2 regions of the Paenibacillus sp. FSL H8-0175 genome follow, and region 1 is predicted to be linked to the other one. Evidence: riboswitches for the same ligand, from Rfam matches in the RefSeq annotation. Region 1 holds a riboswitch; the other holds the start of a gene.

Evidence for each region. Region 1 has a riboswitch for cyclic di-AMP ahead of MHH46_RS27100 (alpha/beta fold hydrolase). Riboswitches for the same ligand answer to the same signal wherever they lie in the genome.
Region 2: another riboswitch for cyclic di-AMP. It lies ahead of MHH46_RS02785 (hypothetical protein); the one in region 1 lies ahead of MHH46_RS27100 (alpha/beta fold hydrolase).

What each region holds. Positions count from the first base shown of each region.
Region 1 is NZ_CP150299.1:6,117,150-6,121,244, forward strand. Features, by position in the region: gene selD (selenide, water dikinase SelD) at 1-323, opposite strand, end outside; gene MHH46_RS27100 (alpha/beta fold hydrolase) at 927-1,754, opposite strand; cyclic di-AMP (ydaO/yuaA leader) riboswitch at 1,842-2,028, opposite strand; partial or broken gene MHH46_RS27105 (glyoxalase) at 2,275-2,385, shown strand; gene MHH46_RS27110 (hypothetical protein) at 2,463-2,636, opposite strand; gene MHH46_RS27115 (Nif3-like dinuclear metal center hexameric protein) at 2,721-3,515, opposite strand; gene MHH46_RS27120 (alpha-glucuronidase family glycosyl hydrolase) at 3,540-4,095, opposite strand, start outside.
Region 2 is NZ_CP150299.1:624,542-628,636, reverse strand. Features, by position in the region: gene kdpA (potassium-transporting ATPase subunit KdpA) at 1-45, opposite strand, end outside; gene kdpF (K(+)-transporting ATPase subunit F) at 58-135, opposite strand; gene MHH46_RS02790 (hypothetical protein) at 262-678, opposite strand; cyclic di-AMP (ydaO/yuaA leader) riboswitch at 929-1,118, opposite strand; cyclic di-AMP (ydaO/yuaA leader) riboswitch at 1,538-1,702, shown strand; gene MHH46_RS02785 (hypothetical protein) at 1,771-2,325, shown strand; gene MHH46_RS02780 (hypothetical protein) at 2,340-2,861, shown strand; gene MHH46_RS02775 (hypothetical protein) at 2,995-3,354, shown strand; gene MHH46_RS02770 (hypothetical protein) at 3,814-4,002, opposite strand; gene MHH46_RS02765 (ABC transporter permease) at 4,038-4,095, opposite strand, start outside.

The DNA.
Region 1 (4,095 bases):
GCCACAATATTAAGCACCGTAAGCGGCTTTCCACCCATCGCATAAATATCGCTTAATGCATTGGCTGCTGCAATTTGACCAAATGAATAGGGATCATCCACGATCGGCGTGAAAAAATCAACAGTTTGCACTAACGCTAATTCATCACTTAAACGATACACCCCTGCATCATCACTAGTATCAAGACCTACAAGTAGATCCGGGTTAGGAACAGTTGGTGGCAGACTACGAATAACCTGCATGAGATCGGCGGGACCGATTTTGCAGCCGCAGCCCCCTTTTGAAGATAATGAAGTCAGTTTTATAGTTTCAGCTTGAGACATCATGACTCAGCTCCTTTAGTATGAATTATCTTAATCTTACACGAGTAGATCGCATTGTACAAAATGCAAGAGTAGCAGATGCGTTGCTTACTACGCCTCCTTCTATACACTTACCTTCACTACTTAGGGCCTACAGTTCTTTCCCACGTCGGGTGAGCTATATTTGGTGCTGTGGTAGGGTAGGGACATTAAGTAGCGTTCTAGGTACAATATGCTTGTAAATGTTCAACATCCATCGGTTAGTAAAATAACCAAAGGCTGGCTCATTCGTAGATTTCACTACGGATAAGCCAGCCTTTAATTGGATGTCCATTATATTAGGGAAATCCTCCCTAATGTTCATCGATAATCGCTTTAAAATGAGGTTTTTAGGGAATTCCTCCCTAAAAATTCATGCAAATACCCATTTATGGCTAAAAACATCCTATTATTAGGGAGGATTTCCCTAATCTACGTTCTAGGAGCCATAATCTCCTTCATTTTAGGGAGAATTCCCCTAAAGTTCTTCCCAGAAAGACGACCCATAGCCAGCTCATTCCGCCCTGGCTATGGGACGCCTATTTTCTCACTTAAACGCTTCGCTTGTGAAGGTCTCCCTATAGATCAGCTAATCTGCTGACTGCCCTGCTGCTTCTCTAAGAAACGCTGAAGAATCGCATTGAATTGCTCCGGCTGGCACAGATTACTTGGATCTAATGCGTTCGGAATAATCGCCAACTGCGCCTGCGGCAGCTGAGACACCATTTCCTTCATACAATTCACTCCAAATTCATTAAAGTCCCCCACAATACATAATGCAGGACGTTTAAAAGCCTTTAAACATCTGGTGTAATCAACATGGCTCGTAGCCAGCCTTTGCCGATATAACTCCCGGGGGCGTTTGTCCAGCAGTCCTCTTCTAATCTCATTGTAGGCCAGACTCCAGCGCTCTCGGTACATCATCCGAATCGAAGGCAACACCAGCTCGCTTGGGAGATAATACATTAGTAAACTGCAATATGCTGCCATAGTTTGTATTTTCCCTACTATTGTTGATCCGTGAGTCCTACAAAAGCTATCCGCGACCACAATTGCTTTTACACGCTCAGGATATTGTTTGGCAATATGCTGAACGACTAAGCCACCATAGGCGATTCCTACAAAAACTGCTTCACGGATACCTAGGTCATTCAACAGCATAATCAGATCCAGACATTGCGTCTCAATAATCTCATGTGGGGCCTCCAGCAGTTTACCAGACTTGCCATTCCCCCGTAAATCGCACAAAATCACTTTATATTTATCGGAAAAATACTCCAGCTGTGGTTTGAACATACTGTGTGTTAATCCATGTCCATGGATAAACACAACCGGAGTGCCAGTTCCATTGATTTCATAATAGAGCGAAGTTCCGTTCAGTTTAGCGATAGGCAAAGGTAACACCTCTTTCATAATAAATTCTACGACTATATCTGCTTAAAAACGCAGCAAAAAACCACAGAGGGATTCTCTGTGGCTATTCATCACTAAACACGCCATTCATCCTCTCTCCATACGCTTACGAGGTTAGCTGTCGGATTCGGGCAGTGAGAGTTGCCCTACCTGCAGGGATGCATATTATGCACCCGGAACAGGATTCACCCCATAACCAGTGCCGACTCTCACATCGGCTGCCAGTTGTTGGTTCCCCCGCTTTCCAGAAACGGAAATTAAGCGGATTGCTTATGTAATTGTAAATTTAAGATAATTCTCAGTTCTGAGATGAATCATACTCTTGTAAGGTTTTCTTGTAAAGGAGGGCTCTGGTCAAAATAATGTTGAAAGCAATGCTTTTCATTTCATATTAAGCATACTCTTCATTTTCTCTTTCTTTTGCTCTTGTTTACTCGTTTTCTTTAGAAAAACAGCTCTGAAGCAAGCGAAAAAGGGGGTGATTCACCAGTACTTTCCTATTTAATAAGAAACGACAATCTTCAATACCAATATTGGGCCAGTTTCTGTACCTTGGGGTGTTCGTCGTTTCTATGTCCCCGATCCGTTTGGCAAGCTTGTTAATATTATTTCACATGAACAGCACGAATGATTTCATAAAAAAGAAAAAAGCTAAGCAGAATCAGAGATCTCCCCCTGTCCACTTAGCTTCCTTTTACAATACTATGGCTACAAAAGATCGGCGTTTTTCAATGCATGCTCCCAGCTTGGAAAAAAGAACAGCGCACTTCTCATAAGCTCTGGGTCGCTTTGCTTTACTTGTTTTTTACTGATTGAGCTTCCGTCGCTTTGCAGCTTTTTGATCCGACTTAATACTTCATCAGCCTCCAAAGGAATTTCCATTGAAACACTCCTTTCTCAGTGACCTGTTTCCCTTCATTTTCTCCATAATATGTTTATTTATTCCGTACTCTTAATTTTCCCAGATTAAACCATCTGATAGATGGGTTGTTCAGCAATGAACCGGGTAGGAAGCATGGGATATTTGTCTGCTAAGATTTCAGCTAAATATTTCATCCCCGGCGCTTCACTCTCCGCATGACCCAACATGATGAGCGCTTTAGATCTGCCTTGGTGCCCTGCATCCCGCACATATTCCGGAGTCTCCCACTCTGGTCCCTCTCCAGCGATAATTAAATCAAGATTGTGATCATTAAAAAGCGGAATAGCCATCATCCCACCTCCTCTGTAACCTACTAATATCCCTACGCGTTTGCAGGACAGAGACAGGTCACCAGCAGCGCGTACATAAGAGATGCCTAGCTTACTTTTAATATACTGAGCAGCTTCCATTACAGTCATAGCAGGAATAGTGAGAATCGTAGCAGCCGCTTGCTGCTCTTCCACATAGTCTGACCAATCCAGCTCTCGCAGCAAACCCATCATAATCCCATCCGGCTCTTGCCGATGCCAATAATCATGATAACGAAAAATAGCTATTGGGGAATGTTCGATCAGACTTTTTTTCGCATGATAAACCGGATCACCTTCTAACCACTCGCTCGCTGCATGATGGCTATAAAATACACCTTCATGCGTGATCAGCAAATTGGCTCCTAACGCTATTGCTTGCTCCACAATATTTTGTGTGGCAGAGAAGGCCGTAATAATCCCTGTGACTTCAGTTTCCGGTTCCCCTGGGTTCAGAATATCCACAGTCCCTTCTACCTGTTCCACAGTTCCCATTAAATCTTTCAAAATCGCTCTAATCGTGAGGCTCACTATCATCATCCCTCGAATCGAAATCTAATAAATCTTTCTGCCTTTAAGATCCTCATTTCCGCTCTTACGGTAAAAATACGTATTGATCCGATCTCTCCATTCCTGCGCATGCTCTGCTTGCTCTTCAAGACGTTGCTTCACTTGCACATACAATCCACTATCCATGCTGCCTTCAAGTGATTCCCATGTTGCTAGAAGCTGTGCAGCCTGCTCTGCCCCTTCGAAATGAGTATCGTAGATATGTTGTATAACCGTTTGCCCCGATTGCAGAACATGCGTGTATGGAACATGATGGAAGAACAGCAGCAGCTCTTCTGGACAAGACGCTAGATTCTCATAATTTGATGCATTAAGACCCATATACTGTCCGCTATACCCCGTTCCCGATTTGACTGAACGATCAACACCAATGCCCTTATGATCCGCATAATGGTACGTTCCCCACTTGGCGTATTCATATCCATCCACATTCGGCCCATAATGATGATCCGGATTAACCATCCAGCCCACACCTAATGGAGCTGTGTAAGATTCGTAAATCCTCCATGAGTCCATTAACATCCCGCGAATAGCAGCCACT
Region 2 (4,095 bases), 1.7 Mb from region 1:
CAAGATGAGAATTACAATTACGACGACTATTTGCAAAATGCCCATGAATGCCCCTCCTTAAAATTTCTCAGGATGAATCAACGCGTAAACCAGATATATAAACAACAGTAGGGTAACAGCGATTACTAGAATCACAGCTTATCCCTCCCCGTATCCTCAACTACACCTGCGCACCAGCGCATAAAACCATAAAATAACCCGTAAATTACAGCTAACGAAGCCACCATATACAGATCCATCATATCTTCCGCACTCCTTCCATTATCCTTGATGAGGTGATCTATCAATTAGAAAATCAGCATCACCACTATGGGAATAGATTACATAGCTCGCACCAAGTCTTTTATAGACCAATCTAGGATTTATTGAACTTGTAATCACAAAAATCGGCTGTGTCGTCCAGGTACGGCACATCTGAATATAGCGGCAGCAAAGCGGAAAGCTGCTCTCAAACAGATATACCCTGCCTACCGGGAACGATGGGCGAAACCAAGTGCTCTGATGGCGGGTATCCACTAGAATAACCTGCTCAATCCCGAGCTCCTCAAGTAAAGCTTTCTCAGCCACATTGTTGGTTAATCCCGCCATCTTAATACCCCTGAACTTCAGAAGTTTAATGAAATGTTCTCCCGCCTTTGTAGGCGCACATACAAGCACATATTCATTCTGATCCGTCATCTTTTTTCTCCTCCTGCTCATTTACAACAAGGAGGCAACGAAAATCTCCGAAAGGATGTTGACCTATCGTCATTTTCGGGCACAACCTAAAGCTCGGTTGTGTCACGTCATTAGACGCTGCCTTACAAATACCGCTAATGATGAATTTAGCGACCTCTTAGGGGAGGCCTCCATAAATGCTTTGCTTCTAAGAGCACAGCAAAAAGCCACAAAGGATCTCCTCTGTGGCTCGCTAGCGGTCACATTGCACTCATCCTCTCTCCATACGCTTACGAGGTTAGCTGTCGGATTCGGGCGGTGAGAGTCGCCCTACCTGTATAGATGCGAGCTCACTCACACCCTCTACAGGATTCACCCCATAACCGGCTTCCGACTCTCACATCGGCTGCCGATTGTTGGTTCCCCCGCTTTCCTTACCGGAAATTAAGCGGATCAAATATTCGATTGTCGTTGAAACAGGAGTAATCATACTCTTATGCACGAAGACTTGTAAAACCTGAATGATGCCAAAATAATGCAAATTAAAAACTATTTTCCCATTAGATAGCGCTTACTTGATATCTAATCTCTCTATATCTCTTGTTTACTCGAGTTTGGAGCGTTTAATCGCTATCTATAATACATGTGATTTTATTCACCTTTTTAGAGCGAAAATACTGCAAATTCCCATTATAGGTAGAAACGCAAGAAGCTGAGGCTGAGCGAGAAAGAGGCGCGATAACACGCCATAAATACCTATTTACCTCGTTTTTCAGTCGTAGTCGGCAGGATATGGTTAAAATTGCTCTAAAAGAACATTTTCCGTTTTTTACAGAAAATCTTGAAAAGAGTATGATTCGGGTTGAATCTAATTCATGAAAAACAATCAACGCTGAGTTCCTGCATTCGCAGGGAACGGGGGAACCATCAGGCCATCTGGCCTACTTGGGGTGAATCCAAAGGAGACTGCATAAGTCTCAATAGGTAGGGCGACTCTCACCGTCCGAATCCGACAGCTAACCTCGTAAGCGTAAAGAGAGAGACCCTTGATCCGCCACGCTTTGGCCCAGGTATATCTGCCTGTAATCCAAAACCGCAGCAGAGGTCCTCCTCTTGCTGCGGTTTTTGCGTTACCTAAGCTTATTAGGTGATAGCACGCTGGATGGGGTGAATGTTTTGAAGCACTATTATTTAGGGATACATCAAGGGCTGCTTGAGCCGATAAGTCTAAATTACGTTTGTTTCGGGGCCTTGTGGTTCGAAGAACATAATCACAGGTACATTGTAGGCTATGCATTTGGCCAGAACCAGATCCAAGCCCTTCGCCAGTTCAGCACACCTTCTTCTTGTAAAGACTGTTTAGACTCTAAGATTGTATATGAGATATATAAAAAAATTCGAGAACAACAGCAGCAGCAGGATTGGTCATCACACCAAAAGCTCCCGTGGTTTACAGCCTTCAAGGAGCCTTGGAAAGATGTAAGCGCCGGTTGGTATGTCTTGAGATCCCGCAGCACCTTTCCCTTACATCTATCTGTTATACGAAAAGAGAAGTTCCGACTATGGCTAGAGCATACCGCAGTCTGTGAGAATAAAATGGAGATGCTCGCTTGTGTAGAAAAGGCTAGTGTCACTCATCATGTTGACTTAAAGCTTTTGGAAATCTAAGGAGGAACCCTACTATGGACCAGCGCAGACTATCCCGCATTGAAGTATTTGTATTGGATGAACCCGAGCCTATTCACTATGGAATGGAAGGGGCTGAAGGCTGCCGTTATGGTATTCTGAAGCTCACCTGTAAGGGAGGCTGCAGTTGGGGGGCTTGTCTGATCTCTGCCAACACCAAAAATTTCGATCTTATTAAATGGAGTTCTTTTTTACGGGCCATCTGTCATTGCCGTCTTGAAGAAGCGCTGGATAAGGTCCGCCGCGAAGGTTCAGATTGGGAGCAGGTTAAGCTTGAGCTAGTTCAGGGTGCTTTGCAGGATTTAAAGGCCAAGCTCCAGGGTAAATCCTTGGCAGGGCATATTCAGCAAGGGCGTCTGTACAGTGTTGCAGCAGGGGGGAGCAATTCCAGAAGTGAACGGCTCTACTACAAACCTTCCAAAGCTTTATCCACTGCCTCCCAGCAGAAACACAGTTGCCCGGAACCAGACACCGCCGATCTCATCAATAAATCCATCTCTTACTTTTCTATATTATAGATTCAAGCAAATCTCTCAATCTGAAAGGATCGTGTTCACCATGCCTGACCCCTTACCTCCCGAGTCCACCTACAGTACTAAATTTGCAGAGTGTGTTCAAAAGTATACTAATGAAGTCTACGTACTTAGTTCCATGTTGTTAGAACAATCTAATGAGGCAGACAAGATTACTATCCGCACCTTCACAGAGCTTCATAAAATATATCGTCAGGATGATTTTGATCCTCAGTTATTCTCTATCCACGCTTACCGCACTTGTATTCACCAGTGTGCTGATTCTTTTGCCCGGCGCTCGCTTCTATCGGCTAAGGCATTACCTTGGGAGGAACAGCTTGTGAAGGTCATGTGGTACGGCCTAAAGCTGCCTCTTTCTCAAATAAGCATTATTCTGCAAAAAAGTGTTCCCGCACTGAAAACACAGCTTAGAGCTCTACGGGAGCAGATGACCACCCAAACGGATATACTAACGAGCGCAAATCTTTCTATAATTTAGTCACTGACTAGAATTCAGACAATCTTTAAGCGCATGAAGCATCTAACGGACTCAGGAGCCTTTAATTGAAGCTTTTCCACAAATATGGCCGGCGTTCGGACTCCAGTAGAAATCCCGAGCGATGAATTTCTCGGATCGTCTTAAAGCAAGCCCTAATCATCTTCCACCAAGGCTTACGGACCCAGATGACGTTATTTGCACGTTTATCGCCTTTTGAGCATAGTATCGGACTCCAATGCAACTATTTGGTTAAAAGAGCTACTAATTCACCCTTTTTCATGCCAATAGCGACTATAGTGTCCGATATCTTGCCAAATCTCGATGATTGTTGCATTTAAGTGCTGCTGGGTCCGTTAGCTATATCAGCTCGTATACAAAGAGATTGCCAACTCAAAAACGGGGATATCCCAGCAACCATAAACGGCTGTTAGGATACCCCCGAAAACTCAGTGCCTACTATTACACTTTACTCTTACGCGCCTTACCGTACATCCACAATCCTGCCAACATCCCCACTATAGCAACACCAGTCAATACGCCTTGAACGAAATCCATAAAAGTGGAGCCATCCGGAAGCATTCTACTAACCGTAGCCAGCGATACAGAACTCATTAAAAGCATAATGGTATATTGTTCGCTTGTAGACATCATTAGCACTCCTTAAAAGTTATTATGAGGTCTTCTTAGATCTTGTAAGCTTTCATTGCTTTTCTAATTTCTTTAATACTTGGGCGTTTGCCG